DNA from 3 places in the Lentibacillus cibarius genome. Region 2 is predicted to be linked to each of the others. Evidence: riboswitches for the same ligand, from Rfam matches in the RefSeq annotation. Region 2 holds a riboswitch; each other region holds the start of a gene.
What was found. A riboswitch is a leader RNA that binds a small molecule or an ion and turns the genes downstream of it on or off. The one in region 2 is predicted to bind cyclic di-GMP.

Region 1: it holds a riboswitch for cyclic di-GMP, as region 2 does, so the genes downstream of both, FFL34_RS04230 (methyl-accepting chemotaxis protein) here and FFL34_RS06745 (aspartyl-phosphate phosphatase Spo0E family protein) in region 2, are expected to answer to the same signal.
Region 3: it holds a riboswitch for cyclic di-GMP, as region 2 does, so the genes downstream of both, FFL34_RS04190 (EAL domain-containing protein) here and FFL34_RS06745 (aspartyl-phosphate phosphatase Spo0E family protein) in region 2, are expected to answer to the same signal.

The regions. Positions count from the first base shown of each region.
Region 1 covers NZ_VCIA01000001.1:842,955-852,639, forward strand. Annotated here, with positions in the region: gene FFL34_RS04215 (Uma2 family endonuclease) at 167-484, opposite strand; gene FFL34_RS04220 (hypothetical protein) at 579-947, opposite strand; gene fliD (flagellar filament capping protein FliD) at 1,020-3,143, opposite strand; gene FFL34_RS04230 (methyl-accepting chemotaxis protein) at 3,415-5,109, opposite strand; cyclic di-GMP riboswitch class I at 5,380-5,474, opposite strand; gene FFL34_RS04235 (ABC transporter ATP-binding protein) at 5,718-6,512, opposite strand; gene FFL34_RS04240 (ABC transporter permease) at 6,513-7,502, opposite strand; gene FFL34_RS04245 (ABC transporter substrate-binding protein) at 7,714-8,727, opposite strand; gene FFL34_RS04250 (YjfB family protein) at 9,656-9,685, opposite strand, start outside.
Region 2 covers NZ_VCIA01000001.1:1,406,224-1,417,699, forward strand. Annotated here, with positions in the region: gene FFL34_RS06710 (hypothetical protein) at 1-232, shown strand, start outside; gene FFL34_RS06715 (hypothetical protein) at 283-636, shown strand; gene FFL34_RS06720 (hypothetical protein) at 714-950, opposite strand; gene FFL34_RS06725 (hypothetical protein) at 1,034-1,267, opposite strand; gene FFL34_RS06730 (hypothetical protein) at 1,646-2,119, shown strand; gene FFL34_RS06735 (hypothetical protein) at 2,413-2,838, opposite strand; gene FFL34_RS06740 (hypothetical protein) at 3,443-3,760, opposite strand; cyclic di-GMP riboswitch class I at 4,233-4,317, shown strand; gene FFL34_RS06745 (aspartyl-phosphate phosphatase Spo0E family protein) at 4,407-4,601, shown strand; gene FFL34_RS06750 (response regulator) at 4,598-4,963, shown strand; gene FFL34_RS06755 (hypothetical protein) at 4,976-5,191, shown strand; gene FFL34_RS06760 (HNH endonuclease) at 5,661-6,242, opposite strand; gene FFL34_RS06765 (hypothetical protein) at 6,363-6,623, opposite strand; gene FFL34_RS06770 (HAD domain-containing protein) at 7,227-7,715, opposite strand; gene FFL34_RS06775 (hypothetical protein) at 7,708-8,127, opposite strand; gene FFL34_RS06780 (hypothetical protein) at 8,727-9,200, shown strand; gene FFL34_RS06785 (hypothetical protein) at 9,275-9,484, shown strand; gene FFL34_RS06790 (hypothetical protein) at 9,841-10,551, opposite strand; gene FFL34_RS06795 (hypothetical protein) at 10,869-11,476, opposite strand, start outside.
Region 3 covers NZ_VCIA01000001.1:829,411-840,886, reverse strand. Annotated here, with positions in the region: gene FFL34_RS04200 (chemotaxis protein CheW) at 95-556, shown strand; gene FFL34_RS18535 (methyl-accepting chemotaxis protein) at 629-2,647, shown strand; cyclic di-GMP riboswitch class I at 2,971-3,062, shown strand; gene FFL34_RS04190 (EAL domain-containing protein) at 3,276-3,989, shown strand; gene motA (flagellar motor stator protein MotA) at 4,060-4,803, shown strand; gene motB (flagellar motor protein MotB) at 4,781-5,575, shown strand; gene FFL34_RS04175 (chemotaxis protein CheX) at 5,581-6,042, shown strand; gene FFL34_RS04170 (chemotaxis protein CheA) at 6,067-8,088, shown strand; gene FFL34_RS04165 (chemotaxis protein CheW) at 8,100-8,570, shown strand; gene FFL34_RS04160 (response regulator) at 8,584-8,940, shown strand; gene FFL34_RS04155 (methyl-accepting chemotaxis protein) at 8,984-11,002, shown strand; gene FFL34_RS04150 (response regulator transcription factor) at 11,096-11,476, shown strand, end outside.

The sequences.
Region 1 (9,685 bases), 560 kb from region 2:
GTGACTCGGTGAGACGATTAAATTGTGTTTGATAATCCTATTCCTAGCGCTTAAGGGGGATTAAATCCGGAGAGCCGACAGCCTTTTTATCCAGTTTCCGTTTGTCACACACAACGGATATATCGACTGCACAATACTTTCCATTCTTTATTCATTTTTTGGCGTCCTACACATTGGGCAATTCTGGTATGTCGGAAAAGATATCATTCATTGAAAACGACACACATTTGATATAGTTGGACTCGATGGGATGATCCATTTTATCTTTGCGATCGCGTTTGATGGACGTTGGGGACAAAATTTCAATAACAAGATCCGGACTTCCTTCGACACCTTTGTTTGTAATTAGATGAAGCTTGTCCTTATGGATCATGATTAGGTCAGGTTGACGGACCTCTTTATCAGATAATATGACATCGATAGGTGCGGGTATCGTAACAAATTCATTTTTACAACTTCGAACTAATAATGAGATGGAACGCAAAAATGGACTGGTTAAGCATTAAGCAGCTTCGAGAGGAAAAGAGATTAAATGCTCCTGATGAATAGCTGCTTAATAACCAATCTAAAAGGAAAAATCACGAAATAACATATGGCCTGAAATACTTTTCCAATACCTCGCTCCATTTGTTAAAGGCTGGCAACAACGCGGACTGCAGCACTTCCTGAACGTGAGTGTATGCTTTTGCCTCGTAGGATTCCACAGCTTTGTTCAGCGCATTTCTAACATCCTCTGTTAATGACGCTACATCATCATTAACGAATATTTCCGGTAATTGGAGGACCGACTGTTCCATTGACGAAAAAGCCTGTACAATATCGCTAAACAACGTAATCGATGCTTCTCCTTTTCCCTGCTTCAGCAATGTTTGTGTATGTGCTAACGCTTCCTGGACCGTTTCCATTAGTCCGGAAGTTTCTCTCATAACAACGATATACTTTTCCATAAATCACCCTCACTTTTGATGCATGAATAGAATTAGGTTCTTTCATCATACTGCTATGTCGCTTAGAATAGCTTAGCCGCCAAATTGCTGCATTAAATAATTGGACTGTGAATTCATACGCTGGATCGCCTTTTCCATTTGGGTGAATTGACGCCAGTATCTATCCTCTACACGAACCAGACGGTCTTCGAATGAAGTGATGCGTTCGTTCATATCATCCAGTCGCTCACCCATGGTGTACTGTTTTTTCGTGGTAAACGAGTTACCGGCTTTTTCCGTAATCTGGTCCATCACCTGATTAACGGAATCCGTCATCCGCTGCAGAATTCCCTTCTCATTATAGGAAGCCCCTTCACTCGTGAACAATTCTTCAACCGCTTCAGGATTATCCTGTATAGCCGATTTCAATTTTGCTTCGTCAATTTTCAGCTTGCCGCCTTCACGATAATTGGATGTTGTCGTGATGCCGATACTGGACAGCTGGTTATAGGCTGACGGTATGCCACTGTTCTCCACCTGTGTGTAAAAATCAAGCCGCATGTCATTCAGGGCACCAGATAGCATAGGATCTCGTCGCAGCATTCCACTTTTGGATTTTTCTTCCCATAATTCCTGCTCTCGTTCGCTCATGGATTCCCGCTGCTTATCGGTTAAAGGCTTGTAGTCACGGTACCGCTCTTCCTGAAGCCTATCTTGGACATTGCCAATCAGCTCATTATACTTTTCGACAAACCCTTTGATATTTTCAAAGACCGCTTCCGTGTCATTGGAGATATTCACCTTGACATTTCCATTGGAAAATTCTTGTTTGAGATTAAACGTCACCCCGGAAACTTCAAATGAATTGGACGTTCTTTCTGTCTTCAGTCCGTTCAACGTGAATTTTGCATTTTGACCACCAGTTTCTTGTACGGCGTCATTAAAAAACAGTTGATTTACCGCAAAATCACCCTTAGCTTCAATTTCGTCTCCATTTGAATCATTAAAACTCCCTGTTTCCGTTCTTGTAAGCGACATCTTACCGGACATCTCATCGTAGAACATATTAACACCATTGTCTGCTCTGTTGACTTCACTGACCATGGAATCAAAGGATTGACTCGCTTTGATATTGAAAGTCTCGTCTTTGAATCCTTCTTCGGTATGGGCACCTATGTTGAAGTTTGCATAATCATATTGATACTCGACTTTAACTTTTGATCCGGCTTCAATAGAATCATCCATGGTAATGGTTCCTTCGTCAAAATTGATGGTTCCAGCTACCTCATCATTACTTTTTTTAATTATTTCTGTAGGCTCACCTGTATCAGATACTTCTTTTGCCCCTGATAATTTATACGTATCCCCGTCTATTTTTAGAGTGAATTTATTTGAATCATTTTTCGCAATCTGCTGGTTCGAGAGCTTAATCGTTGTCCCTTTTTCAGATGTCGTCATTGTATCTATCTGTCGATCCGTAACATACTTAACATCAACTTGTGTTCCCTTATCAAGGCTTTTATTAAATGTTAAAACACCTGTATCAGTGTCCACTAAAACCTGATTATTAGCCAAATCATAATCATCTACCGTTTTACTCGGATCCTTGTAAATCGCCGTATAATAGTCATTGCCTACCCGAATCGACATATCCTCTACTATGTCTGTTTCATCGTTTGCGTTTTTTGTATTTTTTATAGAAACACTTTCCTCGGAAATACCTTCTTGAAGGTTAAGATAAATCTGATTATTATTATCTGATTCCATGGAAATAGACTCAGATTTGATACTCCCCTGGTTCCAAATGCTAGAGTCACTAGGATCATCAAATAATTCCTTAAGACTTTTACTCGTATCGACAGAAGACGGATCACTGAAAATCTTACTACCATTTACCTTCGTTGCGGCACTTGCCAGCTGCTCTACCTCTGAAATATTATAGGATGACTGACTAGCAGCACTAGAAGCACTTGCTGTAACAAAGTCTTCATTGGTAGATGATGATGTCCTGGCCCGAAACGTTGTCGACATCTTCATATCGGTCAGCTGGGACCGGAACTCCATAAACTGCTTATTCACATCGCGGTACGCATCCCGCTGCCACGTCATCCACGTCTTGTCCTGCTCCATTTTTTGTAGCGGCATTCGCTCTGCCTTCATCAGGTCCGAAACCATCTTATCAATATCCATACCTGAAGCCAGTCCGCCAATTCGCATATCATTCACCCCTGAGGTTTTGGTTCTCTATGAAAATAGTGTTTATTAAACCTTCTTTTCTATTATATCGGTAGGGTAAAGGAAAATGTTTAGATAGGAACTAATTACATTTTATTAATCCGAAATAACTAGAAATATCTATTACTTACCTCTTTCCTCAAATTAGGAAGGAATGGATGAAATTAAATAGACAATATAAAGTGAATCCAGTTGCTGGACTCATATACTGATATGGGAAGTCCATAATTTAATGAACTCCCCCTAATTAAATTTAAAGCTTAAAACTTCGAACTAATCCTTTAAGACCCTCCGCTAATTTAGCAAGGTCATCTGCGCTGGAAGCAACCCCCTCCATCGAGCTAGTTGTTTGTTGAGAAGATGCGGATGTTTGTTCAACTCCTGCAGCGGACTCCTGGGAAACGGATGCAATCTCCTGAATGGAACTATTCATTTGTTGACTGGTCGCGGAGATTTCAGATAAATTTTCGGATACCGTTTCAATACTATTGACGACATCCGTTATAGCTTCACTAATGCCATCAAACTTCTCACCAGTCGAGTTAATTTGTTTTGTTCCTTTATCTGCTTCCTTATAGCCTTCTTGTAAAGAATTGGCTACTGAGCCTGTTTCAATTTGGATATTACTTACAATACCAGTAATATCCGTCACGGACTCAGAAACTTGTTCTGCCAGTTTTCTTACCTCATCAGCAACTACAGCAAATCCTTTGCCATGTTCACCGGCTCTAGCAGCTTCGATTGCTGCATTTAAAGCTAATAGGTTGGTCTGGTCAGCAATGTCTTTAATAACAGAAACGAGCTTGGAAATGTCTTGTGAATGTGCATCCAATCCTTGAACCTTTTGAAAAGCATCTTGTACGATACTATCTATTTTTTCCATCTGGTTCTTAGAATCGTTCATCAATTGGCTACCTTCATCTGTCATACGAAGTACAGTAGTAGAAGCTTGGTGTATCTGTTCACCATTTTCGTTGGCTTCTTGCACTCGTGTCGTGAACGTTGACATGGCTGAAGATAATTCACTTGAGCTATTCGCTTGTGTTTCTGAACCGGATGCTAGTTCCTGCATCGTAGTCGCAATTTGTTCAGACCCTAATTTCACTTCATTGGCAGATTGCGTTAACTCTTCACTTTGGCTGCTTACCATTTCAGAAACTTGATTGATTTGATTTAAAAGATCACGCATATTTGTATTCATTTCGTTTGTCGCTGTGACTAATTGTCCCACCTCATCCTCTGATTTGGTTTCAAGTAAATCGTGTGTTAAATCGCCATTCGAAATAAGCTTCATTCGATTCATAACAGCTTTTATTGGATTGGAGATAATTCGGGCGGTAATAATAGCCGTGATAATACCTAGAACAACTATTAAAGCGGATGTAATCACCACAGTAAGTACAGTAGTTTTCGCATTGGCCGTCATTTCTTCCCCTATCTTTTTTATCTCGGCTTCCCTTTGATTAGCAAGGGATTTAAATTCATCTATTAATTCATTTCCCATTGGTTGTACATCGTTTTGCATCACTTCCATTGCACTTTCAATATTCCCATTTTCATACTTTGCAATCACCTTATCAGTTAGCTTACCCCACTCGGTTTTCTTATCTATCAACTTTTGCAACTGATTAGAATTACTAATTTCAAGCGCTTTATTCTCTAATTTTATATTTTCGTCTATACCAGCATTAAATTCTTTTTTATAGGCATTATCTTTATACAATAATAACCCACGCAACAGACTTGTTCTTTTCGTCATGTTATTGGCAAGGTTCTCATCAGTAATTAATAAGCTAATTTCTTTGTTTATCATATTTTGCATACTACTGTTTGTTTTTTGTAAAGCGTATATGTTATATACACTTAATAAAACAACCAATACAAGGATAATACTAAACCCGAATAGTACCTTAGTTGTAATCCGTTTAAATTTTAGTAACCCTTTCATTTCGCATCCCCTTCTTTTCTAATAATTTGATATTTCATTGTCCATAAGTAAAGTTAATGTCACATTTATTTGTTTTCTCTAAAGACCCTCCAATCCAGTTGCTCGCTCATACGAAAAACAGCCTCTTTCAAAAGTTTTTTCATGTCATGACCCTCTTAAAACCGCTGCATAAACAGGAAAGAAAATCAAAAATAGTTTTATTCAATTAAAAAGGCTATTCAATAGTTATTGAATAGCCAAAATCAAAATAATATGCATCATATTAAAAATAGTGGCAGCCTGGCGATCATTATACACGGCGCATGTGTATAGTAGACCCATTAGCTTTGCGTCCTATCCTTTCAGATAGTTTGCCTTTTTCTTTATTATTTTTGTAGGAAAAAAACACCATTACCCATGGACTATTATAGTGTAATAAACTTCTTCTTCTTAAATCAACAAGATTTCTAAAGTCTATATTTTTCGATATTTTATACGATAACATTCAACTACATAAATATTGGGGAACAGCTCATTGGTATAGTAAAACTAATTAACAGCAGCAAATAAAAAAACAGGAGACCGAAACAGTTATCAGCCTCCTGCGATTCAATCTATTAACCTCGAAATCATCCCAATATCGCACGGTCATTCTCAAATTGCTCGCCGCGGATGCGTTGAAATTCTTCCAGCAATTGTTCAATGGTCAGTTTTTCTTTTTCCTTTTCAGGTAAATCTAAAATAATTTGCCCTTTATCCATCATGATCAGCCGATTCCCCAAATCGAGCGCCTGCTGCATATTGTGGGTAACCATTAAAGTCGTTAATTGAAACTTTTCAACAATATCTTCCGTGATGTCTGTAATTAACTGTGCGCGGGAAGGATCCAACGCTGCTGTATGCTCATCCAACATTAAAATATCCGGTTCGGTAAATGTCGCCATCAGCAGGGACAATGCCTGACGCTCCCCACCGGAAAGCAATCCCACTTTGGCATTAAGTCGATCTTCCAGTCCAAGGTGTAGCGTTTGTAAATAATCCCGGAACATGGTCCTCCGTTTTTTTGTAACACCGGGTTTAAGTTTGCGCGTTTTATTGCGCGCATAAGCCATGGCCAGATTTTCCTCAATTGTCATGGATGGTGCAGTCCCGGCCATCGGATCCTGGAAAACGCGTCCAATCAATTTTGACCGCTTGTATTCTGGTAAATGAGCCACCTGCCGATGATTAATCAAAACATCGCCGACATCGGGGATGATATGACCGGCAACAGTGTTCATTAGCGTCGATTTACCCGCACCGTTACTGCCAATAACGGTGACAAAATCGCCTTTTTCTAGTACTAGATTAATTTGCTGCAAAGCCTCTTTTTCATCCGGGGTACCTTCATTAAATGTAACGGAAATATCATTTAGTTGAAGCATTTACACAACTCCTTTTGCCTTTGTTCCGCTAAGCTCTGCGCGTTTTCGTTTACGCCGTAGTTTTTCCTTCCGTGCTCGCATTACTTTTGGTGCAACTAAGGCGGCGATAACGAGCAGTGCTGTAATCAGCTTCATATCTCCGGTTTCCAAAAACTCCACTCGTAAGGCCATGGTGACAACCATTCGGTAAATAACAGCACCGCCAATAACTGCAAGTGTTGTCCATACAATCGTTTTTGTACCAAATAATGCTTCACCAATGATGACAGAGGCTAACCCAATAATAATCATTCCAATCCCCATACCAACATCAGCGAACCCACCATGCTGAGCAATGAGCGCTCCTGACAAAGCAACCAGAGCATTGGATATGCCAACCCCCGTAATAATCAATAAATCCGTATTGGCTGACAAACTGCGGATCATCCGCTGATTATCCCCAGTTGCGCGTAACGCCAGCCCTATCTCTGTTTTTAAATAATAATCGGTTAACAACTTAATCAACATCGTGGCAACAATCATAACAAACAAAATACCCCACGTTGACGGTAATTGTTCCATGCCAAAAGATGCTAGCATCCCATTCAGCAGTCCATCAATCCCGGTTGCACTCCAAATGCTCTCCAATTGTTTAAAAACCGTTGATTCCTGCAGTAATGATAGGGTCGGCTGCCCCATGATTCGTAAATTGATCGAATATAGTGCAATCATCATCAAAATGCCGGATAACAATGCATTAATATTCCCTTTCGCATGAAGGGATCCGGTAATACATCCGGCTAAAAATCCGGCAATTGCTGCGAACAGTGTCGCTAAAATGGGTGGCACCCCATTCATAATAGAGATAGAAGCAACAGCCGCACCTGTCACAAAACTTCCATCAACGGTCAAATCCGGAAAATCCAACACACGGAAGGTTAAATATACTCCTAAGGCCATAATGGCATAAATAATTCCTGATTCCACTGCTCCAAATAATGCGATAAACATGATGTCCACCCCCGTGCCTATTTTGTAACGTCAGAAAGTATAAAATATGAATGACCTTATCATAAAAACTTCGGCTCGCTCAGAGACCTGGCGAATACCAAGTTTTTTAACAGGATATGTCTATTTAAATGACGTGTTCGTTCAAGTTGATAAGTACAATGCAGCAGGGAGGGGCAATCCTGCCTGCTGCGATTGTAAAAAATGATATGAACTATTCATCTTTTAAGATTTTTGCATTTTCGTCCCATTCATCGTTCCATTCCACACCTTGTTCCTCTGCCGCTTGTTTGTTAATGAATAACTGCATTTCCTGTGGATATTCAACAGCTATATCATTTGGCTTTTTATTCCCCTTCAGAATTTCTACCGCCATTTCTCCTGTTCGGTAACCAATTTTTTCATAATCAATTCCGTAAGTGGCAAATCCACCTTTCTTCAGTGAATCCGGTTCACCTACGATCATTGGAATGTCTTGCTCATTGGCAACACCCACCACACTATCCAAAGCGGAAACAACCGTATTATCAGTAATGATATAAAAGACGTCCACTTTGCTGACAAGTGTTTGCGTTGCCTGCTGTACTTCAGCAGAATTGGCAACGGTCCGCTCAGCAAACGACAAATTGGTGCCATCAGCCGCCTTTTTCACAGCTTCAATTTGTGTGACAGAATTTTGCTCCCCTGCATTGTAGATTAAGCCAACTTGCGCATCGTCAAAATTATCCGCAATAAATTGTACCGTATTTTTAACCGCATCCGGGTGAAGATCGACAACACCAGTCGCGTTTCCTCCCGGCTGTTCCATGGATTCAACCAGGCCAGCTTCCACTGCGTCTGTTACCGAGGTGAATAGAATAGGAATATCTTCTGTCGCCTGTACCGCGCCAAGTGCACTAGGCGTCGAATTGGCAAAAATCAAATCCACTTGATCAGCCACAAAATTTTCCGCAATGGGGGTAACATTGTTCTGATCCCCCTGCGCACTTTGTAAATCATATTCCACACTCAAGTCCGCGTCCGCAAGCGCATTCTGAAAACCTTCATAAGCTGCATCAAGAGACGGATGTTCAACAATTTGCGTCGCTCCAACGGCATACGTCTTTTCTTCATCGGAAGCCTCCGCATCGCCCGAATCATCAGTACCACTACTTTCATTACCGTCACCACATGCGGTAATGACCATGAAACTAATGAGTGCAATAATGAATAATAAGCCTTTTTTCATCTTTTTCTTCCCCCTGTTCATGTTTTTCTGACTCTTTATACTGTTAAAAATTATGGTAATTATATCATAGGGTGTAGAAGAGTCAAGGTGTTTGCGCAATTTCGTGGAACTAGAACTAAAAAAGGTAGAAGCAACATGAAGTCATACGTCTCTATGGGGCTACTATTTAGGCCAAGCTATATAAGTCTACTTTATTCAAAGCAGTCACATGTATTGTTGGAAGTTCGAGGATGCTCTGACATTTGACAGTCGGATGTATTTATGCGATGATTATCTATTGTGAGTGAAGTAATGATAAGAACTAAATTCTGGCATTCTACTCGATTGTTTTTGAAGATGCTTAATCACACTGGCGCGACTTCGGGGTCGCAAGGACGTCAGAGCAGGTAGGGCTGACGTTGCTTAAGTTAGAAAAATCCAGTGGAACACAAACCGCGGCAAAGTTGGAATCTTAATTAATCGGATTCCCGCCTGATAAGGCTAATTAATAAAAATGAAAGCTTATGTGTTACTTTATTGACCAAAGGGGTACTCTTATAACAAGGGTACCCCTTTTTCAATGGGTGAACGTTAGGACTCGACCTCGATCATTCTGGGCCGCACAACGTATTCGTCTTTAGCTATATCAATTCCTACAATTAATGTAGAAATGTAAGTTGCCATATTTTCTGATTTTTATTAAGTTCACTTTGGGCCCTTCTTCGTATATTTAGAGTTATGATCATGACACCCTATATCAAGGGGCCCTCTTTGTTTCAAACCTGAAATAATACCTTTCCCCAAGATTACTCTGCCGATCCAAGCAAAAGCCCATTATACGATAAATGGAAAAAACCGAACTGACTCGAAATCTGGCGGAAACTTTGAATCTTCGTTTGTCTCTACCTCACATCAGGAGAATTCCATGGCGACAAGCATCAAGCCCCATTTAACCTTTCATGTCAATGTTTCCTCCTAA
Region 2 (11,476 bases):
TGCTTATGTGGAAGGGAAGAAGGTGAGACGACTAATTGATTCAGATGAAAAGCTAATTGTCGTCATGAATATATTCGAGATGATTAATTTAGATTATGAACAATTTTCTTATGAAATTATGCAGTTTTATAAGCGATACAACAAATCAGTGCCGTGCTTTATCAAGCAAGTAAATAAAGAGAACATGCACTTCTTCGGTATTTATTTTATCCACGGACTATTGTATGAATAAATCTCACAGTATTAAACATTTTAAAGACATTCAAAAGGAGCTTAAAACGGATGAATAAAACTACAATTGAACCACACTATTATGACCAGATTAAACATCTTTCATTAGATGATTTTGCGAACATCGCTCTCGATTTATATAATGATTATAGGGATGATGTAATGGCATACGCCCTTAATAATTTAAATCAATTTAATCAGCAGAAGGTATTATTTGATGATTCGAAACTGTTCTATTGGGATATTTCCGATGATCCATACCTTAACTATTTGATTAGAAAGCATTCAGCAGAAATATGGGAGCGAATGATCACTTCTAAAAAAAGTTATATCTTAATTAATCTAGATGTTTTCAATGGAATTAACTGCTGGAGCCTTTATTTACCACCGGTTCTTTATCAATGATTATTTTGTATTAAAAAAGGGACAGAGAGTGCGCGTGCATTCTCTGTCCTATTTTAATCATTCTTATACTGAAACACTCAATGAAGTCGTGTAATACTCGCTAAGGAAGCTTCCCTTGGAATTATTACGCGGTTTCCTTGATCAAAACCTAATGGACCAATATCATTAAAAATCAAAAACATCTCGCCTTCTATCAAGTCTTCATTTATGTTTTCACTCACAAATTTTTGCGCTTCACTAACAGTAGAAGCTTCAACAATCGTTTCTAGTACATCACTCTTTTCTTTGCGTCGAATAACGTAGTATTTATTCATGTTTGTCATCCTATATATCAAAGGGAATCCTCCGTCAGAATTTCCACAGAGTATTCCCTTATATTGCAGATTTTTTTTAATTTCTAAAACTGTCCAATAAGAATCACGACATCACCATCCGGAAAAATCAATCGGTTTAGTTCGTTAAATCCAAGATGATTAGCCACTGGGAAGACGATAAAGCTTTCTTTTTCCAATAACTTATTAACATAATGCTTCCTTACCTTTTCCCTCGCATCATCCATCGAGTTCGCTTCAATTACTGTTTCTTGATAATCCCTATTTTTTGTTGAACGAATAACACAGTATTCTTTCATACTTAAACGCCTCTCTTTCTACTTATTTATAAAAAAACATCGATAAAGATGACAGCAATTATTTCCGCCGCACATCCTTATCGATGTTTTTTAACGATATTCAATGACCCAAAAGGCCGCCTCTTGCTTCTTTTCTAAACAATGATAAGTCAATTAATCTTTTAAATAGTATAACCTCTATATTGCACGCTTTTAACCTTCGATTGTTAAAAACAATGTAGCCTTCCCGCCATTCGTTTGTCATTAATAACATGAATTCGACCCTATTTAGGCAACTTTCTTTTGGTTACTAGTTTGAAGAACACAGTAGGGAGAGAAAATGAGACATAAAAGATATAATAAGGTTCAGAACACTGATAACAGAAAGGTGAGGGCATTATGGGTACATACTATGCATTAGGAATTGTAAAACACTTTACAGCAAAATCGGACCAAGCGATCAGTCCAGCTATTTGGAACGTATATCTGGATGAAAGAATAGATATTCAGCTATATACTCTGCGCATGAATGGTGCAGAAATACACGGGGAATTGAAGATGGAAGTATTTGAAGACAACATCGAAGACTTTTATAACAAACTTGTTGAAATTACTGATAACGAAAAGATTTCAATATACTTTGAGGACTCAGGAAAAAACATGGAGCAATATCAGAGTTGGGTTACGGAAATGACAGTTAAACAATACGATCCAAATATTACCTTGACCGCTGAACTTGCCATTCTGTTCATAGAAGGGAAAGTTCTTGTGGAGGAATTCAGCATTGAGCCGAAATTGATTAATTGGTTGTTTCGGCATGTTAATCTCGCAAACCCACTTGTTGGTTGTGTAATGTGCGATATAGTTGGATAATACCTTCCTAATTATGTGCAGGTGGCGGTTATATCATTAAACGGGAGAAATAGGCGTAAGTAAATGCTAGAAAACAATTTAAATGATTAAATTCCTCAAACGTTACATCAACGACAAGTCAATGACCCAGATTATTGAGAAAGGCCAAAGAAGCGCGGGAAGAGGGGAAGAAACTTCTATGGAAGCGGATGGATAAACCAATTTCTTAAATAAAGACACAAGGAAATAGAGTGTTATTTGATTCGCTTCAGTCAATTTCCACTTCCAAAATTCACTTTAAATTGAGGTAGGGATTATCTATATTGCGTATATTCAAGTAAACTACGAAGTTCATCTATAACGAAATCTAGTGATTCAGTATCTGCTTCATCATCAACCTTTTTCATATTCCTTTTCAAATCTGTAAATGCTTGTATCCTTTTTATTATTTCATTCGTGATGTCTAACACTTTTTCGTCGGATTGCTGGAATGCTTCTAATAATCTGTCGTAATTTGTTTTAGATGTCGATTGGGATAACTCATTAGATAGCTGATCAATTCTTTCCTGTTTCCTATCCATATTTTTGTTTTGTTTTTCCATCTGTTCAAGCATCATGGTCATTGTTTTCTTGTACTGATCAGCATTTCCTTCTTGAGCCTTACAGAGTTCCTTTAAGGTCTCTTCTACAGTCATATTCCTTAACTTATTCGGAATATCGGTATTGTGGAATTTATGCATAATGGTGCCTCCTTGGTTGTTACTAATTTGACATTGATAATGATAAATGTAAATTCACTCAACGTGGGTACAGTGGATTACACCTTTTATTGTGTGGGTTTTGCTGGATTATCCTAACACCACGGATTAGGTATATTATAGCAGAAACAATGAGTGCAATCACAATTACCTTGAAAGAGTAAAAATAATGAGAAGCAACAGCAGCCAATATGTAAACTGATTCAAATTAAAACAAAGAAGAATTTTCATGGACTTTTTTAGACTTGCTTTTTTATCAATGCAATGGTCATCAGTCTTAATGTAGCGGTAACTTATATTGTTATAGTAAATCTCATTTTCTACCAACCTATTCGTCCATTTACAATTGTTGCTCCTGCCTTTGGTTACGGAGTAATGAATAAATATAACCCCGTATTTCACAAGCTATGGGATAGATGGTTTGGGAATAGATGGTGATTGTTTATAAAGTAGAATAATTAAGAAGTTTCTACTCAGGGGATTGTTATCCTGTTAATGTGGTAACTACATAAATTAGCAAAAATACATTCTATGTCACATCATGTGCCTTATTTGCTGCAATAGAATAAGCACCATTAAAAAGGTGCTAAATCTCTTCCATTTGTAAATTTCCAAAAGGAGTAACTATATTTCCATTCATAACATCATTAGCTGTTATAGTAATCCTAGTTTGATAAGAAAACGATTCAATTAAAAAGAGTTCGTTTCCTTTTTCCCACAGCCATTTATGAACGTTCTCTCTCGAAACTCCACAACCTCTACTCGCAGTTGCTTGATCAGTAATATTTAGTTCTAATGCTAGCTTGCCTTCAACCACAAATACCATTGTGTGTACGGGTTTTATAGGCGTTTGAATATATCCTTCGATAAGGCCTTCCTTATTATAGAATTTTATTACTACCACCTCCTATTATCAGAACTAATTCGATAAAAAGTGGGATAATCCTTTATTTTTTTCTTGTTGCACATAATCATTCTTACATGATATAAAATTCAAAAATAGCCCAATTTATACATCGTGTATTATGTTCAAATTAGTCCCCAGAATGCAGCAAATAACGGGGCTAAAAAGAAATAGATTGGAAAATTGGGTTCATCTACTATTATTTATTATTATTGTATGAGTTTGCGATATATAGGTCTCACGTCCTAATATGAACGTATTTCGCCGTCTACTCTTATTTATCAGCCAATGTATCATCGCGATTCTTCCTGTGCAAGTTCAATGGGTTATCCGCACCTTAAAGAATCTGCATATGCAGATAACCTTATAAAAGGCAAAACGGATAATTCAGGGAAAACCCTTCATAATGTTACTCATTTTACCGATAATACAGGTAAATGAACGTGGTTCAATTGAACTAGTTATTTAGTTTATCCGATAATGGCAAACTTATCGAAAGGTAAGGACGCAAAACCAAGGACCTAAAGCTCATTAGCTAAGGTAGCCTAGTTACCGAAGTAAGCTCTCTTAATAGGTGTACCTATCTTGTTTGGTTCGCCTTTTTGAGTATCCTTACTTCAGAGTGAAGATTTTAGGAGGTAATGGGATGCTTATAACAGATCATAAAATAACAACAGACTACCTACTGGAATTGATTAATCATAAGAAAGAAACGATGATAAAGGTTGCTGAAACATTTGGTTTTAATAGTGATAAGACATTAGAATGCAGTCAAGAATTAGATGAGTTAATTATAAAACATCAGCGAATGACAAAATTAGAAAGAAAAAGCACAACATGAGAACGATATTAATAGCGGATGATTCAACGTTTATGAGAAGATTTTTAAAACGTAAGATTCAACAACATGGACATCTAGACATTGTTGAAGCAACCGATGGACAAAAAGCGATTGAGGCATATAAACAAATACGTCCAGATATTGTTTTCCTCGATATAACGATGCCAAATGTAAATGGCTTAACTGCATTGAAGGAAATTATAGCGTTTGATTTGAAAGCAAAAGTGGTTATGTGTTCAGCTATGGGTACAGAATCAAATGTTATTGAGGCACTGCAACTAGGGGCAATAGATTTTATTGTTAAGCCTAATTTTGAAAGTTTAGTTAACGTTTTAGATAAACTGGATTCCAACACAGAATAGGAGTGGTAAACAATGAAGCGTAATGGTTTATGTGTACACTGTGGGAAAATTGATCAACTTATGCATGATTTATGTAACGAATGCTACGAAATAGAACAAAACAATATTAAGGCGGTTAAAAAGGTTTTATTTAAATATCCAAATTCAAATGCTATAGATTTATCCATAAAAACTGGCATTTCTATTGACGGTATAACCCGTTTAATTAAAAAGGGAACATTAATATAATTCTAGCCAACAAAACAATGCAGAACAACTCCAAAAGTCCTTTTATGGTCATCTATGTATTATTTGCATTATATAAGTCCTCACGTTCTCATATGGCCGTATTCCATCTTCTGTACTTGTTTGTATAAGATGCTTAGCCAATGTTTCATTGCTATAAGTCATATCATCTAAAATTACGAATGCATCCGCTTCTTCTTTTATTTTACTACGTCCATACCTGTCATGTTGCACTGAATTACTACAGATTAGATATCAATTGATTAAACCGCACATCTGTCTGTTGCACCCAAATCTTCTGTAATAACATACCAAGCCTTAGCCACCAGATGAGAAGGACGGCTTTTACCTGTAGCTTTTCATAACTGAACAGCTTCAGTTAGTATAGCTAGCCTTATACTCCAATGAATGGCGTTTTCTGTGACAACATAAACAATTTTACCAAGCACATCCCTCACATTCATCGATCTTTTTAATTCTGTTCAGTTAATTCCACGATATCTATATATTCCTCATATTCAATGTCATCCTTATTTCGATTACACTTGATACAAGCACAAACACAGTTGCTTGGTGTGCTTGCTCCGCCTTTTGCTCTAGGAACTTTATGATCAATTGTGTCACCGTAGAAACCGCAATAATGGCATATAAAACCATCCCGTTCTAATACAAATTTCCATAAAGTTTTCCTATTGAAGAAATGATGAATTAGCGTACTATGTACAATGCCTGCCGCTCCCTCTTCCACTAACCTCTTCGCTTTGTCATAGCTTATTATATTTTCATACTTATAATTACTTGTATTGCGTCCACGGATGGTAATTTCTTTAGTCGCATCTAGCAATGATGAATCAAAACTATATTCCTGTCTTGGACCAAGTATTCTTTCATGCCTACGATCTTTGCAGTCCCGACAATATGATTTTCTTTTGCTTGGCCTGTTGTGTTTCCCGCCTGTAGCCGGAAAACTTTTCATATATTTATATTCACCACAAATTTTACATCTCTTATAGAGCCTACAAGTGTCACCCGTACTTACTCCCCTTACCCCCATTAGTTCACCCCCAATTGGTCATTATGCTACTAATAACCCATGTAATATTACGAATACAATATCATTTTCTTACTTTCAAATCTACCAAGAAGCGGTATAGGGATGACCCCCGGATAAATTCTATTCCCCTTTTACCAACACAATATCAACCAGATCTAGAATATCTTCCGGTAACCGCTCCTGTCGTTCAACTGCAAATAGAAATTGCCCCAACTCACAAAGCTGCTTTCGCTGACTTACATCCAATTTTTCTGCATTCCTTTTTATAAGCCCAAGCAGTATGGCCAAATCATTGTTTGTGTATGTATTTTCCTTTATTTTTAATCGAATGATATTTGCTTGTCTATACTCTGATTTATTATTTAATATGGTTTTGTTCATAAAAATACCTCGTTTAAAAAATAGTTAGCCTCTATAGATACCCTACAACAGCAACCATTACACATATATTACATATCCTTATAGTTATTGCTTTTACCACGCCATCATCATCAAACCGCTATCCTCTAACTAACTTATATGAAGCGAAACCTCGGCAACTAATGCGCTGTCAGCTTAGTACAGGAAAATGTAAATAAATGTTCAAACGAATCCATAAAAATACACTGCCAAGTGCTAAAATAGCAAATGGTGTCAACAAATTGAAGTAAAAAGAAGGTACCGAAAAAGTGATACGCGCTTATGATATTTCACAAAGATACGAACTTAATCTAATTGAGCTAAGTATTCTACATGAACTCACGGACAAATTTCCAATGTATTTATCTATCGATGATTTAGTTGCCATAAAGGTGGATTATACGATGATAGAAAGGAATATAACTCGATTACTATGCAAAGGATTAATCGAGGAAAGATGGGGTAAGCTTAGGGTTATAAAATAAGATATAAATTTTCAGTTTGTACGGGGTTTATTGAAGGGCTACAAGATGCTTTATGGGCAGATAACACATAAGCATTCACACTAACACAGGAAGAGAAAGTTTACTTATGTAAAATCTGCATGATACAAGCTCTTACATCCTCATATGCCCGTATCCCGTCTTCTGCTCTTGTTCGTACAAGATGCTTAATCAGTAACCCATCACGATAACGCATATCGTCCAGAATAACGAATGCATCCGCTTCACCAATCATAGCAAGATGTTGCTTAATTTCGTTTTCACGGGTATTTCCCTTATCAGTGAATTCAATTCGGTCAATAAATTGTTCTAATCCATATTTTTCAATTAAAATGTACTTTAATTGGTCGCGTGACAAATCATAACGCCAGTCACTAATGACCACAATAGTTATCTCCGCAAATAAATTCTTTAACTCTATTAGTATTGCTTTTAAATTGTCTACACAAACATCATCAAATTGTAGTCCGGGATGTAGCTTTGATGAAACGGAGAACTTGGTCGTTAATACACCATCGAAATCCAAATACATATACAAAATCTTATCTTCCATATTCGTTTTTCTATCCATTACTACCACTATTGTCATTCTGTTGCTTATCAACAATCGCTTGCAAAAATTCTTCCCACTTATCATCCTCCAAGAAAAAGAAGTCTAGGTAAGCAGTTTCTATTTCCTTGTCAAAGAGATCTATTTCTTTTATCTTTTTCCGTCCATACCCGTTATGTTCCGCTGAATACATTTGCTGCAGATTAGATATCAATTGATTAAACCGCACATCTGGTTGTTGCTTCCAAATCTTCTGTAGCAACAACATAATACGGTTGATTCGCTCTTTTTCTCTCATTATCAGACCTCCATCCATATACTCTATTGTCCCGTCATAATGCTCTTTAACGGTCCCATACTTTGTATCATAAACGATAGCGGTTTTATTTGCTTTAGCATCAATCCTCGCCCGTTCCCCGTCATCTTGGCCCATTTATCGACCCATGCAAATTTTCTCTTAGGAATTTTATTGTCCGACAATGAACATACCGCCTTTCCGCAATATCTTAAAAGTTACCTAACGCTTGTATAATTCCCAGTCGCTTCACGATCAGATATAACCTTAATCCCCATATTTCGTAGTTTGCCTACATTTACTTGTCGATCTTTTTCCAATTGTACAAACCTATTCCTAAACATGATTCGAATTATAATTTTCGTGGCGGGAAGCATAACGAACTTCACGATAGACCTAATAGCCAAGAATAATAAAATGATTAATAAAAAGAACGCAAGGAAGTCCACCATTGAAATTCCCCTTTCAATTTGAATTTTCCCTTATTATATACGATATGTTGTGTGATTGCGATTAGGCAGAACCCGTCCATCTACATTTATGTTCTTAATAAAAAAATCAATACCCTTATAAATATAATGTCACGGTTATTCCCTTCCGCCTCTTTAACCACTTTAATCAGTCATTTCATGGATTTAAGGTATAGACATGACTGATTAATACTTATAATAGCCTAATAAGACATTAGGGAAACGCAAGAATAAGAAGAAATCTTAATCGTAAAATGAGGGATTTAAGTGGGTACATACTACGCGCTTGGCATTGTAAAAAAGTTCACAGCGAAATCAAATCAAGAACTTAGTGAAGCCAACTGGGAGGACCACATGAATGAAAGACTTGATATTGACCAATATGCGGTAAGCGTTAAGGATAATGTGATAGAAGGAGTATTAAAAGAGAAGGTCTTTAGGGAAAACATCGAAGACCTTTATAACAAACTGGTCCAGATTACCAATGATAGGCAGGTTTCCGTTTACCTTGAGGATTCCGGTACAGACATAGAACAATATCAGACTTGGCGTACAGGAATGACAATAAAAGAATATGATTCCAATATCACTTTGACCGTGGAACTTGTTATTTTGTTTATCGAAGGCAAAGTTATTGTTGAGGAATTTAGCATCGAACCAAAACTGATCAATTGGCTGTTTCGACACGCCAGCCTTTCGAATCCACTTGCCGGTTGTATTATGTCGGATATAGTCGGATAGATTTCGTTTAGTTATATGTAAGTACTTTCAAGAATATCCACGCTAACAATCAAACAAAACAAAGAGAATTAACGATGGACTTTTTTAAAATTGCTTTTTTTATCAATGCTATGACCATCTGTCTTAATGTAGCAGTTACGTATATGGTTGTAGCGGATCTTTTCCTTAATCAGCCCACAGCACCTTTTACCATCGTTAGTCTTGCATTTGGTTACGGAATAATGATTAAGTATAATTTCGTTTTTCATGAGTTGTGGGATAAATGGTTTGGGGATAGAAAGTGATCAAACTGCAAAACATTTTTTGACGTGTAACTTAAACGGATAAGAAGCGGGAGATAGCGTTGACTTTGATGCAAGATAAAAGAATGCCCCGCGGAGATTTCTTCTCCACAGGACCAAGATTAGTTCTATTTTAATCATTCAACACGCTTTGAAATAACCACACAGCTCGCTAATAACTTTTTATTTTGACTGTACCGCTAAACCTACTGTTAAAATTTCATTAGCCTCATTAAATGAAAGCAACAGAATTTCATTATTAATTATCCAACCAGATCTGTTTCACTTTTCCCTTCAGCTATTTTCCGAAAAGACATATAAAAAAGAAGTGGATAGGAGGTCTGACCACAAGTGTTTGATTATACCTCTTTATTAACTATTGAACAGATACTTGAAACAGCATTAAATAGCCTCAAACAATCTATTTCAGTTAAATTATATTCTGATCTCCCATGCAATAGCCAATGTCTATTAATAGAGGATGGTTCAGTATTATTAAAGTCTGACTTCTCGTATAACTTCCTAACAAAATTATTATATGAAAGCCACACATATTTCTCTATAACACTCTTATTTCCTTCAATTTTATCAACTTGTATTTGACATACTTTCATCATTCTTACATTAGTTTTATCCGGATAAAAACTTGATAAAATTCCTTCTATAACTGTAATCAACGTTATTGAAGTGATAATATATTTTTTATTTTCATATGAAAATACACATTCTTTAATAGCAGTTTTAAATTTTTCATCAATAGTAGAACTTAATATTCCATCTACTAAACCTACAAAATTATAGCGCTCATTTTCCGTGAAATACCAATAAAAAAACTGATTTATATCTTTAATTTCACTTGTCTGTCCCAAAACATTGATTGGATAAATTGCCATTTCAATCGGAAGTGTCCACCCAGTTTCATCAATTTTTGTAATTACATTATCCAAAGTTCTCGAAAACTGTTCTGACATTTCTTCTGCATCTTTTTTTACTTTTTCTTTAAAATTAGTTTGAATTTTAGAAAGTTGCTCTTCGCTTAATTTACTATGGATATCATTAACTTCTGTCATCGTCACACCCCTCTCTTCCATATTATACTTTAAAATATAAAAGGTAATGAAAGCCCCTGCAGAGATTTTTTACTCTCCACAGAACTTCAATAAATCAGCACTTTGAGACTTTAAAACAATGGGGTCTGACCCTATTACCGAGAGTTTTAGTTTTGGTTGGTCATTTTTAGCTAAAATAATGTTTGACTTATTTACTATTATACGCTGATCCCAATATCATGATCAATCCACGTAACCAATATATCACTCACTTTTCATTCCGACTAATCTTATTAAATACTCTATACTTTGCCTTTGTCCATCTATTACAAATACATCTATATACGAAAACTAAAATCTTTTAATGTGAGTTTACTTTCTAATGGCACTGTGGTTATTTTAGCAAAACGAAAAGCGTCTTTCTTTTTAGGTATTGGTAAATAAAAAGTATTTCCTTCCTCTAATTCAGGTACAATGTAATCCACTCTATTTTTTATTAAAGTTCTAATTAGAGAATGAACTTGCTTTCCAATATTGATTAAATCATTAATATCAATTAATTCACCGTAACGGTATCTTAATAAATTTCGTTCTTCCTGAAGTTTAGTAATACCGGGTTGAATTTCAGGAGTAAGATTTGGAATAACAAAAGCTTCTTGTTTACTTTTAAATGCTTTTTCAATCGTTTCATTATCATAACTAATAGGCAGGCCATCTAAAGAAGTTTTACGTCTATGCAACTCATTTTTATTCAAAGTTCCGCTAAATGGTCTCAGGGCAACTGTCAGTCCATGTTTGTATTGGTTGTAGAAAAATCTGTAGTCATTAAAAAACTCTAGCACCGATTGAGTATAATCAATTAGATTTTGTGAACCTGTTGCAAAAACCGCTAAGTTTTCTTCTTTTCCTTCGATTTGATCAGTCATTACTGCCTCGAGATATGACT
Region 3 (11,476 bases), 580 kb from region 2:
GAAATTCATGAGAAAAGTGATAAACCGTGCTAATCGGTTGTCATCACTAACAGAGCGAGCCAAATGCACGAATTAAGTGAAAAGGAGGATATAAATGCGTGATTCGATTAAAGTGATTGTCTTTCATATGAATGGGCAAAAATATGGTGCTAGTGTTATGGAAGTTCTCTCTATTGAAGAGTTAGAAAGTATCACAAGCGTACCCCGGACATCGGACTTTATAAAAGGGGTTGTCAATTTACGTGGGGAGATCACCCCTGTTATTGATTTGAAGCAGCGGCTGCGGCTTGGAGAAACGGAGCGCAAAAAGGGAACACGGATGTTAATTGTGGAAATGGGAGATGTGAAGGCTGGGTTACTTGTTGACGATGTTTCTGATGTTATGGATATTGATGCAAGTACGATTGAGCCGGCACCGGAAGTAATTAATGGTGTTAACGAGTCATTTATACAAGGCGTCGCCAAACTGGAAAACAGTCTATTAATCTTATTGAAAATGGATCAAATTTTAAATTTAGAAGAAGTCAATGAGTTGAAACAGGCAGCTGAAGAATAGGTGATGAATCAAGACCAGAAATGGGTTACAGATGCAATATGCTTTGAAGCTTATACATAGGAGAGGATAAGAATGGGCAAAGGAAATAAGGAAAAAAAAGGGTGGATTTTCAACCGGCGTGTGCAGTATAGGATCCTTATACCGTTTTTAATCTTAATGGCATGTGCAGGCGGGGTTGTTGCTTTAGTAAGCTACAAAACAAATGTTGAAGTAACAAAAGGTGAGATGACAGAGAATATAAAAAGTCAGATGGCAGGCATGGATGATACATTTGAATTATTCTTTAACAATATTGATTATATGCTGACCCGTTTTGCCTCAAATGAGTTACTATCGGAATATCAACCAAACGAGAAAGAAGCGCTGTTTGACTATTTTAAAGAAACCGGTGAGGCAAATGAATCGGTGAAAAATGTATATGCAGGAATAAAAGAAACAGGAGAAACAATCATTTATCCGGATGCTGATCTTGGTGAGGATTTCGACCCAAGGGAACGATCATGGTACAAACAGGCTGTAGAGGCTGAAGGAACCACCGTCTGGACAGAACCATACATAGACAAGGCTTCAGGTGAAACAGTCATAAGTGCTGCTCAGGCTTACTATAACGATGACGAGCTACTAGGTGTCGTCAGTTCAGACATATCCGTAAATTCGTTGCTAGGCATCATTAACAAGGCAGAAATAGGTGACACTGGTCATGCAGTACTGATTGATCAATCAGGGAGCTACCTTGCCCATCCAGATAAAAAGCAGATTGGTGAGGATATATCTGATGCATCTTTCTATCAGACCATAGTAGACGCTGATAAACGTGGTACTGTTGATTTTCAGTCTGGTGGAGAAGATAAATTGATGGGATTTGCCAAAAATGAAACGACTGGATGGACAATCGGTGGTATTATTGATAAATCTGAATTTGCAAAAAAGGCACAGATTGTCCTCTTAACGATTGGTATTACGATTGTGGTAGTATTTATACTAACAATTGTGGTGTCGATTATGATAACTCGTCGTATATCTAAGCCAATCAACACCGTGGTGGAACGGATGAAAGCAATAGCCAGCGGTGACTTAACACAAGAACCGCTTGAAGTGAAGACAAATGACGAAATTGGGCAATTGGTAATCACGACTAACGAGATGAATCAACATATGCGTGATTTACTTAACCAAATAGGTGAAGTATCCGACACAGTTAGCAGTCAGAGCGAGGAGCTGACACAGTCGGCTAATGAAGTGAAATCAGGTGCCGAACAAGTTGCTTCTACCATGCAGGAACTGGCATCAGGGTCAGAGACACAAGCAAACAGTGCGAGTGAACTGTCATCCTTTATGTCGACATTCACGGTCAAGGTACAGGAAGCAAATGAAAGCGGGGAACAGATACATCAATCATCAAATGAAGTCTTCCGTATGACAGAGGAAGGCAGTCAGTTGATGGAAAGTTCCAGCAGCCAGATGGAGAAAATTGATCAAATTGTACAGGATGCCGTACAGAAGGTAGAGGGGCTAGACGCTCAATCACAAGAGATTTCCAAACTTGTGTCCGTTATAAAAGACATAGCTGACCAGACGAATTTACTGGCATTGAATGCCGCTATTGAAGCTGCACGGGCAGGTGAGCATGGTCAAGGATTTGCTGTGGTGGCCGATGAGGTTCGTAAATTGGCAGAACAAGTCGCAGAATCAGTTAAAGATATTACTACGATTGTTACAAACATCCAAGGGGAGTCCAGCACTGTGACCGATTCGCTACAGGAAGGCTATAAAGAAGTTGAAAAAGGAACCGAGCAAATTCGCACAACCGGTGAAAAATTTGAAAACATACGAAGAGCGGTTACAGATGTCGTCAATAGCATTCAGACGGTATCGGACAACCTATCGGAAATTGCTGCCAACAGTCAACAAATGAATAGTTCTGTCCAGGAGATTGCTGCCGTCTCTGAAGAGTCTGCCGCTGGAGTCGAACAGACTTCTGCTTCCTCTCAGCAGACAAGCAGTTCCATGGAAGAAGTGGCATCCAGTGCGGACGATTTGGCCAAACTCGCAGAAGAATTGAATGGACTAGTACGGCAATTCCGCTTATAAAGTAAAACTTCAATCGGTTGTAGTTGATGCAGGATAAATGAAGGCTAAAGGCTCCGCCGCCAAATCAATTCAAAATCAAATAGCTTATTGAGTGATTTGTCGGCGGGCAACCGGATAAGTACTGAGAGTCGCTTTCGTTTTTATTCATGGATAGTTTGTAAAGGTAGATTATTGAGAACTTTGGAATTCCCATACCAAAAGCAGACAATATAAATGAAGCATTTGCGGGATGAAATGTAAACTTTTGTAAAATCATGTTGCTTTTTGTCGACAAGAGCGTTTATAATATGCCCATAGGAACTTTATACCATTACAATTTAATCAATTGAAAAAGGCAAACTACATCGAAAGAGTAGGACGCAAAGCTAAGAGTCTAAAATGTAATAGTATACATCATGATCGCCTGGCTACCAATTTTTTAATTAGATAGTTTTATTTAAACTAATTGGCTATTCAACTACTATAGAATAGCCAATTTTTGTGTTTAATGGTATGAAGTTTTTTGGGAAATAGGTGCTATGTCCTGGGTATAAATGAATGGTATGGGGTGGTCCTTAGAAGGAAAGATTCAGATAGATATTATAGAAACAGATTAAAAGAGGTATGAAAGATGAGGACAGTAACTGAATTGGATTACTATCACGTTGTTCAACCGATAATCAATTTATTTTCGAATGATATTTGCGGTTTCGAAATGCTTCTTCGTTCGGATGAGTTCGACGATCCACAATTATTGTTTGAATATGCGAAAGAACAAAACCAGTTAGTTGCTACAGACATGGAATCAATTATGAAAGCTATTAGCAGCTTAAAGAATGAAATGGAAGGATTAAGTGATTTATACATATGTGTTAACGTTTTTCCTATAACAGTAATGGATTCATCATTTTATAGCTTCCTGGAAAAAGTGAAATCAATTATTGATACAAAGGCTCACAATATTGTTTTCGAAATAAACGAAGCCCATTCGGATATTGATTTGTCTCTTTTTGGCCAGGTAATAAAAGAAATTAAAAAAGAAGGCTTTTTAATAGCAATGGATGATGTAGGTAAAGGCGAATCAACGCTAAAGGCGATTTTGGAAATCAATCCGGATATTGCAAAGATTGGTCGTTATTTCACAAATGGATTAGCAAATTCACCTAAAAAACAGCAAGTAATTAGGTTGATGCTTCACCTTTTTGGCGGAGATACAAAGGTTATTTTAGAGGGTTTTGAAAACGAAGGGGATTTACAGAAAGCGAAGGAGCTGGGTGTTTCTTTTGGGCAGGGATATTTCTTTGGCAGGCCTAAACCAATAAACTATTATATTCCAAAGTTATGGAAGTTAGGACAGGTGTAATTACGTTTTGAAAGTAGATAAAGCATCAATCACTGGAATCGTATTTGGACTTATTGCAATTGGCGTGGGAATGTTTTTGAAAGGAGTCAATCCTGCTGCTGTAATAAATCCAGCAGCACTGTTGATTATTTTCCTAGGTACTGCAGCTTCTGTTTTTATAGCTTTTCCAATGAACACATTAACAAAAGTTCCTACCCTGTTGAAAATCATTTTCACTGAAGAAAAAACAAATAATGTGCAGGAGATTATTAAGCAATTTGAACACTGGGCGAAAATAACAAGGAACGAGGGACTTCTATGGCTGGAAAAAGAGATTGACAACGTGAATGATACTTTTCTTTCTTCCGGTCTGCAATTGGCTGTTGACGGTCAGTCACCTGACTTCATTCGAGAAGTATTAATCGAAAAAATCGATGCTATGGAAGAAAGACACCAAAAAGGGATTGCTATTTTTACGCAGGCAGGCACCTATGCCCCCACATTAGGAGTACTTGGTGCTGTAATCGGACTCATTGCTGCTTTGAGTGACTTAAACGATATCGAGGCACTTGGGAAAGCAATTTCAGCAGCATTCATTGCCACATTATTAGGGATCTTTTCAGGTTATGTCTTATGGCATCCGTTTGCCAATAAGTTGAAAGAGAAATCGGAGAATGAAGTTCGAATTAAACAGATTATGATTGAGGGATTACTATCCATCACAAATGGGGACTCGCCGCGCATGATTAAAGATAAGCTGAGTTCATATCTATCGTCAAAAGAAATGACAGATATTATGCAGGAGGGAGACGATGAAGAACAAGAAACAGCGTAATCGGCCACATGTGAGTGAGTCATGGCTGCTCCCATATTCTGACTTGTTGACCCTTTTAGTTGCGTTATTTATTGTGTTGTTTGCTATGAGTGAAATCGACGCCCAGAAATACGAAAGGCTTGTTCAAGTATTTAATAGTGAACTTAGCGGAGGAAATGGGGTGTTGGAGAACAACAGCAGTACCATTGACAAAGAACCAACGGGACCGGCCGCGGAAACGGGAGATAGTAATAGGAAAGATAACGAGAAAGACAAAGGAGCGGCAGAGCTAACACAATTACAGAACTTGCAGAAGCAAATTAATGATTACATTAGTAAAAATGGGTTAACAGATGTAATAGGAACGACTCTATCCGGTGAAGGACTGCTAATAACGATCCTTAATGATGTATCATTTGATACCGGTAGTGCGAAAGTGAAAGCGAAAGGAAAAGCTGTTGCTAGAGAAGTGTCTAATTTTTTATATACCGACCCGCCACACGAGATTATTGTCAGTGGACATACGGATAACCGTCCTATCCATACCAGTGAATTTTCATCGAATTGGGAGCTGAGCGCAATGCGAGCCATTAACTTCATGCGGTTATTATTAAAAAATGAACAATTGGATCCTGAACGGTTCAGCTCGAAAGGATATGGTGAGCATCATCCAATTGCACCCAATACTAATGGAAAAAATATGGCCAAAAACAGACGGGTGGAATTGCTCATACTACCAAACTATGACATTGACTTAGAAGAAGGCGATTCAACTAAGAATGAGAGGGGATAAAGATAATGCAATTGACAACAAACGAACGTAATAAAGCTGTGACTGACCTACTTAATGCCACGTTTACTTCTCTTGATACAGTAGTTCCTGTGCAATATTCACGACAGAAACCCACATTATTGGCAAAAGAGTTCCATCTTGAGTACGGGGTATTGATTGGCATCACCGGAGATATACAGGGGAAACTTGTCCTTTCGGGCGATCCGGAGGTGTTTAGCGCGATTGGAGAAACCATGTACGGCATGTCACTTGAAGGAGAAATGCTTATATCCTTTAGCGGTGAACTTGGAAATATGATCGCAGGCGGCCTTTCAACTAATATCATTACAGAAGGGATTTCGCTAAACATCACATCCCCTACCATGATGCAAGGGAATACGAAAATTTTGGGTTTTAAGCAAGGGATTGATGTTACGGTCACATTCACCGATATAGGTGATATGACAGTCTATTTATTACTTGATTAATTAGCAGGAGGGAGGAATCCTTACATGGAGACAAATGAATACATGGAGATTTTTCTTGATGAAAGTAATGAACATCTCCAGTCGATTAACGATAATCTGCTTGAATTAGAAAAGCAGCCAGACAATCTTGACCTGGTTGATGAGATCTTTCGCTCGGCTCATACATTGAAGGGGATGGCAGCGACGATGGAATTCGATGACATTGCGTCCCTGACACATAAAATGGAAAATGTGCTTGATAAAATCCGGAAAAGCGAGCTGGCAGTCTCGGAACAAGTCATTGATATATTAGTGGAAGCGCTGGAAGACTTAGAAGAAATGGTCAGTGCCATCAATAGTGGGGAGGATGGAAGCAAAGATGTCAGTGGTCTTGTTCAACAGCTTGAACAGATTGAGAATGGGACAGGTACATCATCAGGGGGACGAAATAAACAGGAAACAACGATTATGAACGAGTTAGCACTGGATGACTACCAGTTGACGGTTGCTCACCAAGCTGCGGAACAGGGATATAGTACCTTTCAGATAACCGTGAAGCTTGTGGATGGTTGTATGTTGAAGGCTGCACGCGTTTATATGGTATTCGAAGTGTTGGAAAAGCTCGGCGAAGTAATTAAATCGGTTCCAACGGTTGAGGAACTAGAAGCAGAAGCCTTTGAACAGTCCTTTTCAATTGTTCTATTATCAAATGAATCAGCAGAATCAATCAAGAGTCGTATTCATACTGTTTCAGAGATTGATGATGTGACGATTGTAGCGTTTGACGCCGGGAATGAAGCGCCTGAAGAGGAACAAGCTGAAGAAAAATCGCAACATAAAAGTCCGCAGCCCGAATCTGATAAGAGTGTCTCTGAACAAGAAAAAGCTTCCGGAAAGAAATCCAAGCATGCTTCATCCAAGACAATCCGAGTCAGCAGTGACCGAATCGATCATTTGATGAACTTGTTTGAGGAATTGGTGCTTGATCGCGGTCGACTGGAGGATATCTCAAGTCAGCTGAAAAACCAGGAACTAACCGATACCATCGAACATATTGCTAGAGTGTCGCAGGATATGCAGCGTGTTATTTTAACGATGCGTATGGTGCCTGTGGAACAAGTCTTTAATCGGTTCCCACGAATGGTGCGAGGGCTAGCAAAGGACTTACATAAAAAAATTGATCTTAATATTGTCGGTGCAGAAACGGAGCTTGACAGAACGGTAATTGATGAAATTGGTGATCCGCTTGTTCATTTAATCCGAAATTCTGTTGATCATGGGATTGAGTCACCGGAAGAGCGCTTAGCAAATGGCAAGCCGGAAGTAGGCAACCTAACGCTCAGGTCTTATCATAGCGGTAATCATGTGTTCATTGAAATAGAAGATGACGGGGAAGGCATAAATCGTGAAAAAGTTGCTAATAAAGCAATTGAAAATGGATTATTGTCCGCTGATCATTCCCAAAGTTTAAAGGACGAAGACGTTTATCAATTCATCTTTGCTTCCGGGTTTAGTACTGCGAAGAGTGTATCGGATATTTCGGGGCGCGGTGTTGGTTTAGACGCCGTACGTATGAAAATCGAAGCGCTTGGTGGGGATATTAATGTGGAATCCGAACCAGGTAAAGGAAGTAAATTTTCAATCCAGTTGCCGTTGACCTTGTCCATTTTAAATACGTTGCTGGTTCATGTGCAGGACGAAATCTACGGCATTCCACTTTCCTCCGTTATTGAGACGGTTTTATTGGAAGAAAAAGAAATAATGCACGTCCAACGGCAAAAGGTAATGGATTTCCGCGGCAAAGTTGTTCCGTTAGTTTCACTCCAGGATGTATTCAACGTTCAAGAAAGTGATGTGGAGAATAAAAATAATTATCAACCTGTTGTTATTATAAAAAAAGCCGATAAAATGACCGGTTTAATGGTCGATTCGTTTATTGGCAAAAAGGAAGTTGTTCTTAAGTCATTGGGTAACTATTTAAAAAATGTGTACGCGATTTCAGGTGCAACGATATTAGGTAATGGACAAGTGTCGCTCATTATTGACCCAAATGAACTGATTAAATGAGGAGGATTTGTATGGAAGATTCCATGAAAGTAATTGTTTTCCAGATGGATCAACAAAAATATGGAGCTAACGTGATGGAAGTGCTATCTATTGAGGAATTGGAAAACATAACTAGTATTCCGCGGACATCAGAGTTCATAAAAGGAGTTGTCAATTTGCGTGGGGAAATTACCCCCGTTATTGACTTAAAGCAGCGACTGCGACTTGGTGAAACATCACGTGAAAAGGGAACGCGGATGCTAATTGTGCAAATGGGAGATGTACAGGCTGGATTACTCGTCGATGAAGCTTCCGATGTCGTGGATATTGATACAAGTACGATTGAACCGGCACCGGAAGTGATTAATGGAATCAATGAATCGTTTATAAAAGGCGTCGCCAAATTCGATGATAGTCTATTAATCTTACTGGAAATGGATCAGATTTTAAATTTGGAAGAAGTCAATGAATTGAAAGAAGCAGCTGAAGAAGAAGTGGAATAGGAGGAATTGTACTATGACGAAAATACTTGTGACAGATGATGCGGCATTTATGCGCATGCAGCTAAAAAACAATTTGACTCAACTTGGGCATGAGGTTATCGGGGAAGCTGAGAATGGACAGGATGCTGTTGAAAAATATAAGGAATTAGAGCCTGAACTAATAACAATGGATATAACGATGCCAGAGATGAATGGTGTAGAAGCGGTGAAAGAAATCAAAAAACTGAACTCAGACGTCAAAATCATTATGTGCTCTGCTATGGGACAGCAGGAAATGGTTTTAGAAGCCATCCGTGCAGGAGCCAACGATTTTATTGTCAAGCCATTTAGTGCAGACCGGATTAAAGAAGCCTTGGAAAAAGTCTTGTAGCACTTAAGAAAAAGACAAAATTCATATTCGGAGGAGGAGAAAAATGACAAGTGAAAAAAAAGTGAAAAAAGGACGTTTTTTCAACCGAAGCATTCAGTTAAGGATTCTAGTGCCGTTTTTAATTTTAATCTTAATAACTGGTGGTGTCGTTGGACTTATAAGCTATAATTCAAGTGTTAACTTAACTACCGAGGAACTGTCCGGAAACGTTGAGAGTCAGATGACAGGCATGAATGATACGTTTGAACTATTTTTTAGTAATATAGACAACACACTTAGTAGACTTACCTCCAAAGAAATACTTACGGATTATCAGTCAGAAGAGAGGCAAGTGTTATTTGACTATTTTAAGGACACCGGTGATGCAAATGAGTCTATTAAAAATGTTCTGACCGGAATGGAGAAATCAGGTGAAACAATTATTTATCCAAATTCTGACCTAGGAGAGGATTACGACCCAAGGGAACGGCCATGGTATAAGCAGGCTGTGGAAGCTGAAGGGAACACTATTTGGACGGAACCATATATTGATAAAGCTTCAGGTGAAACAGTCGTCAGCGCGGCTCAAGCTTACTATAACGATGGCGAGTTAAAGGGGGCTATAAGTGCTGATGTGTCCGTTGACTTTCTGTTTAGTATGATTGATAAGGTTGAAGTTGGTGATACAGGTAATGCTGTACTAATTGATAATTCAGGAAGTCTTTTGGCTCACCCGGATAAAGAGCGGATTGGTGAAGACATATCAAACACGTCTTACTATCAGACGATTTCCGATTCGGGAAAACGTGGTACAGTCGATTTTCAATCTAATGGAACAGATAAATTAATTGGATATTTCAAGAATCCGACGACTGGTTGGACTATTGGTGGAATCATTAACAAAAACGAATTTGAGAATAAAGCACAAGCTATTCTCTTGCCTATTGGTATCACTCTTGCCATCGTCTTTGCAGTGGCGATTGCTGTTTCGCTTGTGATAACACGTCGAATATCGAATCCGATTCAAACCGTAGTGGAACGAATGAAAGCAATAGCCAGTGGTGACCTGACACAGGAACCAATTGAAAGGAAAACGGATGACGAAATTGGACAATTGATAACAGCATCAAATGACATGAACGAACAAATGAGGGACTTACTTCAGCAGATTGGGCGGGTATCAGAAACAGTCAGCAGTCAAAGCGAGGAGTTGACGCAATCGGCTAGTGAAGTGAAGTCTGGTGCGGAACAGATCGCTTCCACCATGCAAGAATTGGCAAGTGGGTCCGAAACGCAGGCAAACAATTCCAGTGACCTTTCCTCTGTGATGACGTCATTTACGACGAAGGTCCAAGAAGCAAATGAAAACGGCGAACAGATAAAACAGTCGTCAAATGATGTGTTAAGTATGACGGAGGAAGGTAGTCAGTTAATGGAAAATTCCAGTATTCAGATGGAAAGAATTGATCGAATTGTAAGTGATGCTGTACAAAAGGTGCAGGGACTTGATACTCAATCACAAGAGATTTCCAAACTGGTTTCTGTTATAAAGGATATAGCCGATCAGACGAATTTGTTGGCGCTGAATGCCGCTATTGAAGCAGCACGGGCGGGTGAACATGGTCAAGGATTTGCTGTAGTGGCCGATGAGGTCCGAAAGCTGGCAGAGCAAGTAGCTGAATCGGTTACGGATATTACTACTATCGTGTCGAATATCCAAAGTGAATCTACTGCTGTAACCGATTCGCTCCAGGTAGGTTACACCGAGGTTGAAAAAGGTACCGAACAAGTTCAAACAACCGGTAAAAAATTTGAAAACATTCGAGAAGCGGTTACAAATGTTGTAAATAGCATTCAATCAGTGTCAGAAAACCTGTCGGAAATCGCTGTGAACAGTCAGCAAATGAACAGTTCCATCCAGGAAATCGCAGCAGTATCTGAAGAGTCAGCCGCTGGGGTTGAGCAGACATCAGCATCCTCCCAACAGACAAGCAGTTCCATGGAAGAAGTTGCTTCAAGCGCGACCGATTTGGCTAAACTTGCTCAGGAGCTGAATGGACTGGTACGGCAATTCCGGCTTTAGTGAATAGGAAGAAATGTAAAGGTGAATGAAAGCCCGGTTTCCATACCATTTTCATTCACCTATAGAATCTTATAAAACGAGGAGAAAAATAACATGAGCAACATTGTTTTAATTAAAGAACCAGGGATATTACGGGATGGAATACAAAAGGTTTTGCAGCAAGAATTACCACGGCATAAATTGACGACTTATGGATCGAGACAACTTCATTCATTTTATGGAAAAGAGCAGTCTGCTGATCTAATTGTGATTGATATGGATTCAGACATAAATGCTTTTGAACTGATTAAACATTGTTTGAAACTGGAGAAAAGAGTAGCTGTATGGGTCTCTGAGGTTGAAAATGAAACGATGACACAGTTATTTCAATTAGGGCTCTTAGGTTATTTCTTTAATGGAATGGAATCGACCGAGTTAATTTATGCTATAAATAACATGCTGGAAAATCGACGATATATTCATCCTCATCTGTCC